DNA from 3 places in the Pseudomonas hamedanensis genome. Region 3 is predicted to be linked to each of the others. Evidence: predicted binding sites of a transcription regulator. Region 3 holds the regulator's gene; each other region holds the start of a gene.
What was found. Region 3 encodes sigma-54, which starts transcription at its own class of promoters, with help from an activator protein. Its sites were predicted from a motif close to ANTGGCATNNANNTTGCTNT; they were not measured.
Positions count from the first base shown of each region.

Region 1 (4,167 bases), 680 kb from region 3:
TGAGGTGCCGGGGATTCCGCTGTCGCGCTACGCCGAGGATTTCGACTTGCCGGAGTTGGTGCGCGCGAACAAGTCGCGGATCAACGGCATGCGAGTCAAGGTCAAGGGCGACGTCTTTCTCGCCGACATCGCGCCGTTGCAATCGGAGCATGACGACAGCGAGGCCATGGCCGGAGCCGTTCTGACACTGCACCGCGCCGACCGCGTCGGCGAGCGCATCTATAACGTGCGCAAGCAGGAACTGCGTGGCTTCGACAGCATCTTTCAGAGTTCCAAAGTCATGGCTGCCGTGGTCCGTGAAGCGCGGCGCATGGCACCGCTGGATGCGCCGTTATTGATTGAAGGCGAAACCGGCACCGGCAAGGAATTGCTGGCGCGCGCCTGTCACCTGGCGAGTCCGCGCGGGCAGTCGCCGTTGATGGCGCTCAACTGTGCAGGGCTGCCGGAATCGATGGCCGAGACCGAATTGTTCGGCTACGGCCCCGGGGCTTTCGAAGGCGCGCGTGCCGAAGGCAAACTTGGCCTGCTGGAATTGACCGCGGGCGGCACGCTGTTTCTCGACGGTGTCGGCGAGATGAGCCCGCGCTTGCAGGTCAAACTGCTGCGCTTTCTGCAGGACGGTTGCTTCCGCCGCGTCGGCAGCGACGAAGAGGTTTATCTGGATGTGCGGGTGATCTGCGCGACCCAGGTGGATTTGTCTGAATTGTGCGCGCGCGGCGAGTTTCGCCAGGACCTGTACCACCGCCTGAACGTCTTGTCGCTGCACATCCCGCCGCTGCGCGAGTGCCTCGACGGATTGACGCCGCTGGTCGAACACTTTCTTGATCAGGCCAGCCGGCAGATCGGTTGTCCGTTGCCGAAACTGGCCCCGGCGGCGATGGATCGCCTTAGCTATTACCACTGGCCGGGCAACGTGCGCCAATTGGAGAACGTGCTGTTTCAAGCGGTGTCGCTGTGCGAGGGCGGTACGGTCAAGGCCGAGCATATTCGTCTGCCGGATTACGGCGTGCGTCAGCCGCTTGGCGATTTTTCGCTGGAGGGTGGCTTGGACGAGATCGTCGGGCGTTTCGAGAAAGCGGTGCTGGAGCGCCTGTATTCCGAGCATCCGAGCAGTCGGCAGTTGGGTAAGCGGCTCGGCGTTTCGCATACCACCATTGCCAACAAGCTGCGTGAGTATGAAGTGGGCAAGAACCCCGAAAGCTAAGCAGAGCTTTTGTGGTGAGGGGATTTATCCCCGATCGGCTGCGCAGCAGTCGCAAAGCCTGCAGATGAGGTTGTCCTGAAGGAAAAACGGGGCGGCTTCGCCACCCATCGGGGATAAATCCCCTCGCCACAAATCTCCGTCACCCGCCAAACCCGGGATTGCCGCGAAGCGGCATGACACCGCCGGTTTTTCGTCTTCGACACATTTCAAATTTCCCCTCTAAGTCCCTCAAGTCCCCTGTTTACCGGGCCTTCGTCCGCCAATAAAAAGTTGGTCTGCAAATTGCTTATGGCTCAGCAGTACAGCAGTGGGCGGCAAACGTCCGGCATGCAGAGGAAAGAGCGTGGACAAGTACCTTTATGTGGCAATGACCGGCGCCAGCCAGAACGCGCTGGCGCAGCGGGCGCATGCCAACAACCTGGCGAACATCTCCACCAACGGTTTTCAGCGCGACCTGGAGCAGGCGCGTTCGATGCCGGTATTTGGTGACAGCTTTCCGGCGCGCGCGTTTGCCATGAGCGAACGGCCGGCCACTGACTTCTCGCCAGGCTCGCTGGTGGAAACCGGTCGCGACCTCGATGTCGCCGTGACCGGCAACGGTTTTATCGCCGTGCAGAACCCCAACGGTGGCGAAAGCTACGTGCGCACCGGCAGTCTCAACATTGATGCCCTTGGCGTCTTGCGCGCCGGCAACGGCATGCCGGTGATCGGCAATGGCGGACCGATTGCCGTGCCGCCGGAGCAGCAGGTCGAAGTCGGCGAAGACGGCACCATCAGCATCCGGGCGATGGGCGAAGGCCCGCGCGTCATGGCCGAAGTCGACCGCATCAAGCTGGTCAACCCGGACATCAAGAACATGAACAAAGGCCTCGACGGTTCGATTTACACCAAGGACGGCCAGCCGGCCCAGGCCGATGCCAACGTCAAACTGGTTTCGGGTTTCCTTGAGTCGAGCAACGTCAATGCCGTGGAAGAAATGACCTCGGTGCTGGCCCTGGCCAAGCAGTTCGAGTTGCACGTCAAGATGATGAACACCGCCAAAGACGACGACCAGGCCATGGCTCGGGTCTTGCAGATCAGCTAATTATCAGAACGTCGCGCCGTAAAACAGGCGCACGAGGAGAATCGAATGCTTCCGGCTCTATGGGTTGCCAAAACCGGTCTGTCCGCCCAGGACACCAACCTGACCACCATTTCCAACAACCTGGCGAACGTCTCGACCACGGGTTTCAAACGTGACCGCGCCGAGTTCCAGGACCTGCTCTATCAGATCAAGCGTCAGCCAGGCGCCCAGTCGACCCAGGACAGCGAATTGCCGTCGGGTCTGCAAGTGGGTACCGGCGTGCGCATTGTCGGCACGCAGAAAAACTTCACTGCCGGCAGCCTGCAAACCACCGAGCAGCCGTTGGACATGGCCATCGACGGTCGCGGTTTCTTCCAGATTCTGCAACCGGACGGCACCACGTCCTACACCCGTGACGGTACTTTCCACCTCGACTCCAATGGTCAGATCGTCAACGCCAGCGGTTTCGCTCTGGAGCCGGCGATTGTTATCCCGAACGACGCGCAGACCTTCACCGTCGGCCGCGACGGCACCGTTTCCGTCACCATCGCCGGCAACCCGGCGTCGCAAGTGATCGGCAACCTGCAAACCGCCGATTTCATCAACCCGGCCGGTCTGCAAGCAGTGGGCAACAACCTGTTCCTCGAAACCGCGGCTTCCGGCGCACCGCAAGTCGGCACGCCTGGCCTGGCCGGTTTCGGTACCACGCTGCAGAACACCCTGGAAACCTCCAACGTCAGCACCGTGGAAGAGATGGTCAACATGATCACCACGCAACGCGCTTACGAGATGAACTCCAAGGTGATCTCCACCGCCGACCAGATGCTCTCGTTCGTAACGCAGAATCTGTAATCAAGTCTTTGGGGCGACCGCAGGGTCGCCGGCAACACCGTGAGGTAGGGTCATGAATCGCTTTGTATCTGTTCTGGCATTGAGTGGGGTCGTCTCGCTCGCGGGCTGCGTCGCTCCGACGCCCAAGCCCAATGACCCTTACTACGCGCCGGTGTTGCCGCGCACGCCGTTGCCGGCGGCGGCCAACAATGGCTCGATCTATCAGGCCGGTTTCGAGCAGAACCTGTACAGCGACCGCAAGGCGTTCCGCGTCGGTGACATCATCACCATCACCCTGAACGAGCGCACCCAGGCGAGCAAGAACGCCAACTCGCAGATGGACAAGAACAGCGATAACTCGGTCGGCCTGACCTCGTTGTTCGGCTCCAGCCTGACCACCAACAACCCGATTGGTGGCGGTGACTTGAGCCTGAACGCCGGCTATAGCGCCGACCGCTCGACCAAGGGCGACGCCAAGTCCGGACAGAGCAACAGCCTGACCGGTTCGATCACCGTGACCGTGGCCGACGTTTTGCCCAACGGCATCATCGCCGTGCGTGGCGAGAAGTGGTTGACGCTCAATACCGGTGACGAACTGGTGCGCATCGCCGGTCTGGTCCGCGCCGATGACATCGCCACCGACAACACCGTGTCGTCGACCCGTGTCGCCGATGCACGCATCACCTACTCGGGCACTGGCGCGTTTGCCGATGCGAGTCAGCCAGGCTGGTTCGACCGTTTCTTCCTCAGCCCGCTGTTCCCTTTCTAGGTGGCTACGTTGAATCTGAAAAGCCTTATGGTCGCTGCGCTGTTTTTGTCGGCGGCCTTCAACGCCCACGCCGAGCGGCTGAAAGACATTGCCAGCATTTCCGGCGTGCGCTCCAACCAGTTGATCGGCTATGGCCTGGTGGTCGGGCTTAACGGCACCGGTGACCAGACGACGCAGACCCCGTTCACCCTGCAGACCTTCAATAACATGCTCTCGCAGTTCGGCATCAAGGTGCCGCCGGGATCGGGCAACGTGCAATTGAAGAACGTCGCGGCGGTGTCGATCAGTGCCGATCTGCCG
Region 1 is NZ_CP077091.1:2,348,451-2,352,617, reverse strand. It holds gene HU739_RS10100 (sigma-54-dependent transcriptional regulator) at 1-1,204, shown strand, start outside; gene HU739_RS10095 (flagellar basal body rod protein FlgF) at 1,548-2,288, shown strand; gene flgG (flagellar basal-body rod protein FlgG) at 2,334-3,119, shown strand; gene flgH (flagellar basal body L-ring protein FlgH) at 3,172-3,867, shown strand; gene HU739_RS10080 (flagellar basal body P-ring protein FlgI) at 3,895-4,167, shown strand, end outside.
Region 1: HU739_RS10095 (flagellar basal body rod protein FlgF) is a predicted target of sigma-54. The motif match lies at 1,474-1,493, and genes of this name have one in related genera.

Region 2 (4,167 bases), 930 kb from region 3:
GCCGACCTACATCGGCGGTTCGATGACCTTCGCCTGGGGTTCGACCAACCCGGCCTACCGCAAGCTGAGCCGTGAAACCCTGCAACAGCGGTTTATCGGCAGCGGCATCGTTACCCGCTACTACAACCCGGAAATCCACATCGGTGCATTCGCCTTGCCGCAATACGTATTGCGTGCGATCAACAAGCCAAGCAACGACTAATCACGCTGAAGGCGCTCTGTAAGGGAGCTTTTGTGGCGAGGGGATTTATCCCCGTTGGGATGCGCAGCATCCCTGAACCGGCCTGCGCGGTGTCTCTGTTAAACCGCAATGGATGGTATTACGACTGCTGCGCAGCCGGACGGGGATAAATCCCCTCGCCACAGAGTCCGCCTTATCGATTGGATGTTATTTTCACCGTTGGCGCCTGTAATCCTTTTGAACCAACTATCGCGGGAAAAAGTCGAGATAGAGGTAAGCCCATTTACGGGTTGATCGAGGAGGCACTGATGCAAAAGTGGAAAGTCACTTTCGTGGATGATCACGGTGAAATGGTTGATGAGATCTTCGAACGTGAAGAATGCCCGACCCGCGATGAGGCCGCGCGGTTCGTCAAGGAGCGCCGTCTTCCGGTCGCCGCCCAACTGGATCTGAACGATCTGAAAGGGCGCACCGCCGATGCCGAGGTTAAAAACCTCAAGACCCAGAATGGCATCGAAATCATCAGCATCGAATCTGCCTGAATACTTCCTGTCATCTCGTAAACCAGACCTTGGCAGCAGCGCTCTCTTGGGGCTACTCTGCAAGCGAGATCAGCGAATGGATCGCTAAGGTCTGGTCTTGTCAGCTACATGCTTGCTTCCCGCGCGCAACCACGTTGCCGTAGTACTTTGGCCAAAAGGCCCGGGGCGGGAATACGGAAAGTCTATCCATCAATCGAGGGGGACGATTCATGAGCACAGCCTATCAAGAAGACATCAGCAGCAATGTTCTGCGCCGCATGAAAGAAGGCGGTTTCGATTTTTCCCGTTTCCATCCCATCGAGTTCTACGCGATTTTCCCGGACGAGGAACGGGCGCGCAGGGCAGCAGGCAAATTTCGCGGTGAATCGATCAATGCCCAGGTCAGTGCGCGCGACGATGGCGCCTGGTCGCTGGAATTGAGCAAAGTGATGTATGCGACCTACGACGATATTGGTGATTTCGAGCAGGGCTTTTCCGCAGTGGTCGAGCCCTTGGGCGGCATTATCGAGGGCTGGGGCGTGAAGCAGGAGGTGCGCAATCGCTATCGGTTGAATTGATATTGCGCAGCGTTTGTCGAGCAACGGCTGACCTTCGGGTCGGCCGTTGTTGTTTTCGGAGTACCAAATTGCCGTGGAAAAACTCTGAAACAAGAATCCCGGGCAAAAAAAAGCCACCGGAGAGGGTGGCTAAAAGGGAAGACCGATAAGGAGAGGAAACCGGTCAGGGTTACGGCGGGGCGGGCTGCCGAGGCAGTCCAGAGCGGTTGAGCGGCAAGCTTTTCGGCGTCTCTGCCGAGGAGGTTTTGCAGCGAATGCGCGGATTATCCGCAGTCACGCTCAGGCAGTGAAATCAACTCTGACTATGCTGCTGATAGACGCCGCAGTGCGTCGCAATGAAGCGGGGGCAATCGGGCCGGGGCATTTGCCGCACAGGAATGGTGCGCTGCCCGCGGCGTGGATATACAACCGATTGAAATCAAAGCGTTTATGCCGATGGCACGGGCCTTGCGAAGGCCTGTATGTCCGGAGTGACAAGGAGTACGGCATGATCCGCACCTATTTTGACGAGATGTACGATGCCGGCGGCCTGGTTCGCCCGCATTATCGAGAGTTCGCCCGTTGGCTGGCGGATACGCCTGACGAGTTGCTTGCCCAGCGGCGCCGCGAGGCCGATCTGCTGTTCCATCGTGCCGGCATCACCTTCACGCTCTACGGGGACGAGCAGGGCACCGAGCGCCTGATTCCTTTCGACACCATTCCGCGCAGCATCCCCGCCAGTGAGTGGCGGATTGTCGAGCGCGGCTGCATCCAGCGGGTCAAGGCGCTGAACATGTTTCTCGCCGACCTGTATCACGAGCAGCGCATCATCAAGGCCGGGATCATTCCCGCCGAACAGGTGTTGGCCAACGAGCAATACCAGTTGGCGATGCAGGGCCTGGATCTGCACCGCGATATCTATTCGCACATTTCCGGCGTCGATCTGGTGCGTGACGGCGACGGTACCTATTACGTACTCGAAGACAACCTGCGCACTCCGAGCGGCGTGAGCTACATGCTCGAAGACCGCAAAATGATGATGCGCTTGTTTCCGGAGCTGTTCGCCGCCCAGCGCATCGCGCCCATCGACCACTACCCGAACCTGTTGCTCGACACCCTGAAAAGCTCCAGCCCGCTGGACAACCCGAGCGTGGTCGTATTGACGCCGGGGCGCTTCAACAGTGCGTTTTTCGAACACGCCTTTCTCGCGCGGGAAATGGGCGTCGAACTGGTCGAAGGCGCGGACCTGTTTGTGCGCGACGACAAAGTGTTCATGCGCACCACCGATGGCCCAAAAGCGGTGGACGTGATCTACCGCCGTCTCGACGATGCGTTCCTCGATCCGCTGGCCTTCAATCCAGACTCGATGCTCGGTGTGCCGGGGCTGCTGTCATCCTATCGCTCCGGCAATGTGGTGCTGGCCAACGCCATCGGCACCGGCGTGGCGGACGACAAATCGGTGTATCCGTTTGTCACCGACATGATCCGTTTCTACCTCGACGAAGAACCGATCCTGAAGAATGTTCCGACCTGGCAATGCCGCAATCCGTCTGAACTGTCCCATGTGCTGGCCAATCTACCGGATCTGGTGGTCAAGGAAACCCAAGGCTCCGGCGGTTACGGAATGCTGGTAGGGCCGGCGGCCACGACGGCTGAAATCGACGCTTTTCGCGAGCGCATCAAGGCCAAGCCCCATGCCTATATCGCGCAACCGACGCTGTCGCTGTCGACCTGTCCGACCTTTGTCGAAAACGGCATTGCGCCGCGCCACATCGACCTGCGCCCGTTCGTGCTGTCCGGTCGCGAAACCCGGGTTGTGCCCGGCGGTTTGACCCGTGTCGCCTTGCGCGAAGGCTCTCTGGTGGTGAATTCCTCCCAGGGTGGCGGAACCAAGGACACCTGGGTGGTCGAGGATTGAAGGAAGCTTGCCATGTTAAGTAGAACTGCCTCGGATCTGTACTGGATGTCGCGTTATCTGGAGCGAGCGGAAAACCTCGCGCGGATGCTCGACATCAGCTATTCGCTGTCGTTGATGCCGCAAGACGGTCGCGGCGACGGTCTGCACGAACTCGCCATGCCGCTGCTCATCACCGGCACGCTGGATGATTATCTGGAACGCCACGGCGCATTGCATGCCGAACGCTTGCTGCATTTTTTCGCCCTCGATGCCGCCAACCCGGCGAGCATCTACAGTTGCCTGGGGGCGGCGCGAGCCAGCGCCCATGCGGTGCGCGGGCGTATCACCGCGGACATGTGGGAGAACATCAACGCCACCTGGCTGGAGATTCGCGGGATCGCCGAACAAGGCCTCAGCCGCTATGGCATGAGCCGTTTCTGCGAATGGATCAAGGAGCGTTCGCACCTGTTTCGCGGTGCCTCTTACGGCACGATCATGCGCAACGATGCCTTTCGCTTCATTCGACTCGGCACGTTTATCGAACGCGCGGACAACACGCTGCGCCTGCTCGATGCTCGTTATGAAATGGCCGGCGATCAGGCCGAAGCGGTCAGTGACGGTACGGCCCACGCGTATTACCAGTGGAGTGCGCTGTTACGGGCCCTGTCTTCATTCGAGGCCTACACGGAAATTTACCGTGATGCCCCCGGCGCCCGACATGTTGCCGAGTTGTTGCTGTTGCGCGCCGATGTGCCGCGGTCACTGCGCGCCTGCACCGAAGAAATCGACCAGATTCTTGCGCAATTGCCCGGCGCAAATGGTCGTCCGGCCCAACGTCTGGCTGCCGAAATGGATGCACGCCTGCGCTACACCGGGATCAACGAAATCCTCGAGGAAGGCCTGCATGCCTGGCTGACCGAATTCATCCCGCTGGTGCGCCAGTTGGGCAACGCCATTCACAGTTCCTACCTGGAGGCTGCATGAGACTTTCCATTAGCCACGAGACCACCT
Region 2 is NZ_CP077091.1:2,097,733-2,101,899, reverse strand. It holds gene speE (polyamine aminopropyltransferase) at 1-202, shown strand, start outside; gene HU739_RS08930 (hypothetical protein) at 490-723, shown strand; gene HU739_RS08925 (ribonuclease E inhibitor RraB) at 933-1,280, shown strand; gene HU739_RS08920 (circularly permuted type 2 ATP-grasp protein) at 1,768-3,177, shown strand; gene HU739_RS08915 (alpha-E domain-containing protein) at 3,190-4,140, shown strand; gene HU739_RS08910 (transglutaminase family protein) at 4,137-4,167, shown strand, end outside.
Region 2: HU739_RS08920 (circularly permuted type 2 ATP-grasp protein) is a predicted target of sigma-54. The motif match lies at 1,715-1,734, and genes of this name have one in related genera.

Region 3 (4,167 bases):
GCGTTCGGTCAGGTAGACAGAGCGGTGGTGCCCGCCGGTACAGCCAATGGCAACGGTGACGTAGGCGCGATTGCTCGCGGCGAAGCGCGGCAGCCACTTGTGCAGGTAGGCGAAGATGTCCTGATACATTTCTTCGACATCCGGCTGTTCCGCCAGATACTCGGCCACCGGCGCGTCGAGACCGGACTGCTCGCGCAGCTCCGGTTTCCAGTACGGGTTGGGCAGGCAGCGCACATCAAAGACCAGGTCGGCGTCGACCGGCATGCCGCGCTTGAAGCCAAACGACTCGACCAGAAACGCCGTACCCGGCTCCGGCTGGTTCAGCAGACGCAACTTGATGGTGTCGCGCAACTGATAGAGGTTCAGGTGCGTGGTGTTGATCTTCAGGTCAGCCAGATCGGCAATCGGGCCGAGCAGGGCGCTTTCATCCTTGATCGCCTCGGCCAGCGAACGGTCGGCATTGCTCAGCGGGTGACGACGGCGCGTCTCGGAGAAACGCTTGAGCAGGGTTTCTTCGTCGGCATCCAGATACAGCACATCGCACTGAATGTGCTTGCTCCGGGCATCTTCGAGCAGTTCAGGGAAGCGCGACAGGTGGCTCGGCAGATTGCGCGCATCGATCGACACGGCGACCAGCGGCTGTGCCAGTTCGGTGTGGATCAGCGCGCGTTCGGCCAGTTCCGGCAGCAGGCCAGCCGGCAGGTTATCGATGCAGTAATAGCCGTTGTCCTCAAGGACATTCAGGGCGGTACTTTTACCCGAGCCCGAACGGCCACTGACGATGATCAAACGCATGATTAGTGCCCGTTCTGTTCGTCCAGGACGACTTTGTACAGCGCTTCGCTGCTTGGCGCGCTGCGCAGTCTGTCGCGCACTTCCTTGCGATCGAGCATGCTGGCGATCTGGCGCAGCAATTCCAGGTGTGCATCGGTCGCAGCTTCCGGTACCAGCAACACGAACAGCAGGTCCACCGGGGCGCCATCGATGGCGTCGAAATCAATCGGGGCTTCAAGGTGCATCAGCGCGCTGATCGGCGACTGGCAACCCTTGAGGCGGCAGTGGGGAATGGCGATGCCGTTGCCAAAACCGGTGGAACCGAGTTTTTCACGGGCAACCAGGGCCTCGAAGACATCCTGCATCGCCAAATCCGGCACTTCGCGGTGGATCAGGTTGGCAATCTGTTCGAGGGCTTTTTTCTTGCTGCCGCCCGGCGCGTTCACTTGGGAACGGCCGGGGGTCAGGATGGTTTCAAGTCGGATCATGGGATAGGGGGGTTAACGACCGGTCGCGCCCTGGAGGAGGCTTTGGGTCTTTTCCTTATGCTTTTTGAGTTGGCGATCCAGCTTGTCGGTGAGCAGGTCAATGGCGGCATACATGTCGTCATGCTCGGCATTGGCAACTACTTCTCCGCCGGGAATATGCAGCGTGGCTTCGATTTTCTGCTTGAGCTTCTCGACATTCAATATGACTTGCACGTTGGTGATCTTGTCGAAATGCCGCTCCAGTCGGTCGAGTTTTTCGCCGATGTAGGTGCGCAGAGGTTCGGTCACTTCCAGTTGGTGTCCACTGATGTTGACTTGCATACAGCTTCTCCTTCGTTGCCAGTGCATAAAGCGGCAGGCCGAAAAGCCTGCCACTGGAACGCTGTAACGTGGCTTACATCAACCGTTTGCGCTCGCTCGAAGGCGCGATCCCGAGGGATTCGCGGTACTTGGCGACCGTGCGGCGAGCCACCTGAATGCCTTGTGCCTCCAGTAAACCAGCGATCTTGCTGTCGCTCAACGGCTTTTTCTGATTTTCCGCGGCAACCAGTTTTTTAATGATCGCGCGGATCGCCGTGGACGAGCATTCGCCGCCTTCGGAGGTGCTGACGTGGCTGGAGAAAAAGTATTTCAGTTCATAAATACCGCGTGGGGTATGCATGAATTTCTGCGTGGTCACCCGGGAAATCGTCGATTCATGCATGCCTACGGCTTCGGCGATGTCATGCAGGACCAGCGGCTTCATCGCTTCGTCGCCATATTCCAGGAAGCCGCGTTGGTGCTCGACAATCTGCGTGGCCACTTTCATCAGGGTTTCGTTGCGGCTTTGCAGGCTCTTGATGAACCAGCGCGCTTCCTGCAACTGATTGCGCATGAAGGTGTTGTCGGCGCTGGTGTCGGCGCGCTTGACGAAGCCGGCGTACTGGGCGTTGACGCGCAGACGCGGTACGGATTCCTGATTCAGCTCGACCAGCCAGCGTTCGTTGTCCTTGCGCACGATAACATCGGGGATGACGTACTCGGCTTCGGTGGACTCGATCTGCGAGCCCGGACGCGGATTAAGGCTCTGAACCAGTTCGATGACCTGGCGCAGCTCATCTTCCTTGAGCTTCATGCGGCGCATCAACTGGCTGTAATCGCGGCTGCCCAGCAGGTCGATGTAATCGGCGACCAGACGTTTGGCCTCGGCCAGCCACGGCGTCCGGGCCGGCAACTGACGCAGTTGCAGCAGCAGGCACTCGCTGAGGTTGCGGGCGCCGATGCCGGCGGGTTCGAACTGCTGGATGCGATGCAGGACGGCTTCGATTTCGTCCAGCTCGATGTCCAGTTCCGGATCGAATGCTTCAAGGATCTCGTCGAGGGTTTCGTCGAGATAGCCCTGATTGTTGATGCAATCGATCAGTGTCACGGCGATCAGCCGGTCGGTGTCGGACATCGGCGCGAGATTCAGTTGCCACAGCAGATGGCTTTGCAGGCTTTCGCCAACGGATGTGCGGGTGGTGAAATCCCACTCGTCGTCATCGCTGCTGGGCAGGCTGCTGGCGCTGGTCTGGTAGACGTCTTCCCAGGCGGTATCGACCGGAAGTTCGTTAGGGATGCGCTCGTTCCATTCGCCTTCCTCGAGGTTATCCACCGTCGGGGCGGCTTCCTGGTAGGACGGTTCCTGAATTTCGGCGGGCTTTTGTTCGGTGCTGTCGGCCAGCGGGTCGGAATTGTCGAAGTCGTCGCCTTCTTCCTGGCGTTCGAGCATCGGATTGGATTCCAGGGCCTCCTGGATTTCCTGTTGCAGATCCAGGGTGGACAATTGGAGCAGGCGGATGGCCTGTTGCAGCTGCGGTGTCATCGTCAGCTGCTGGCCCATTCTCAAGACTAGCGATGGTTTCATGGCAGGGGCTTAACACCTTATTCGCCGGCGCTATGCGCCATCCACTACAGGGCGCCGAAGCGCCAAACTTAAGCAAATTATATGCCTGAAACTGAAGTGTTTGCCTAGAGCGCTGTAACAATTAAAGCGTATTAAATTCCGGCTCGAATCGATACGGCGCCCGGGCGGCTCACCGGGCACTGTCGCTTACAGGCGGAATTCGTGACCCAGATACACTTCCTTGACCAGATCGTTGGCCAGAATGGTTTGCGCATCGCCTTCAGCGATCAGTTGGCCATCGTTGACGATATAGGCGGTTTCGCAGATATCCAGGGTCTCACGGACGTTGTGGTCGGTGATCAGAACACCGATGCCCTTGGCCTTGAGATGGTGAATGATTTGCTTGATGTCGCCGACCGAGATCGGGTCGACACCGGCGAACGGTTCGTCGAGCAGGATAAATTTCGGCGCGGTGGCGAGGGCGCGAGCGATTTCCACACGGCGACGCTCACCGCCGGACAGGCTCATGCCGAGGTTGTCGCGAATGTGGCTGATGTGGAATTCCTGCAGCAGGCTTTCCAGCTCCTTGCGACGGCCGGCCTTGTCGAGTTCCTGACGGGTCTCAAGGATCGCCATGATGTTGTCGGCCACCGACAGTTTGCGGAAGATCGACGCTTCTTGCGGCAGATAGCCGATACCGGCCTTGGCGCGACCGTGCATCGGCTGGTGGCTGACGTCCAGATCATCGATCAGCACTCGACCCTGATCGGCCTGCACCAGGCCCACGATCATGTAAAAGCAGGTCGTCTTGCCGGCGCCGTTCGGACCGAGCAGGCCGACGATCTGGCCGCTGTCGATCGACAGGCTGACGTCACGCACGACCTGGCGGCTTTTATAGGCCTTGGCCAGGTGCTGAGCTTTCAGAGTTGCCATTACTGGGTTTTCTCGTCGGTTTTCTTCTTCGGCTGGATCACCATGTCGATGCGCGGACGCGCTTCGGTGACTTTGCTGCCCGTGGCGCGACCGGCGCTGGCGAGTTTC
Region 3 is NZ_CP077091.1:3,032,629-3,036,795, reverse strand. It holds gene rapZ (RNase adapter RapZ) at 1-795, opposite strand, end outside; gene ptsN (PTS IIA-like nitrogen regulatory protein PtsN) at 798-1,262, opposite strand; gene hpf (ribosome hibernation-promoting factor, HPF/YfiA family) at 1,275-1,583, opposite strand; gene HU739_RS13205 (RNA polymerase factor sigma-54) at 1,657-3,147, opposite strand; gene lptB (LPS export ABC transporter ATP-binding protein) at 3,334-4,059, opposite strand; gene lptA (lipopolysaccharide transport periplasmic protein LptA) at 4,059-4,167, opposite strand, start outside.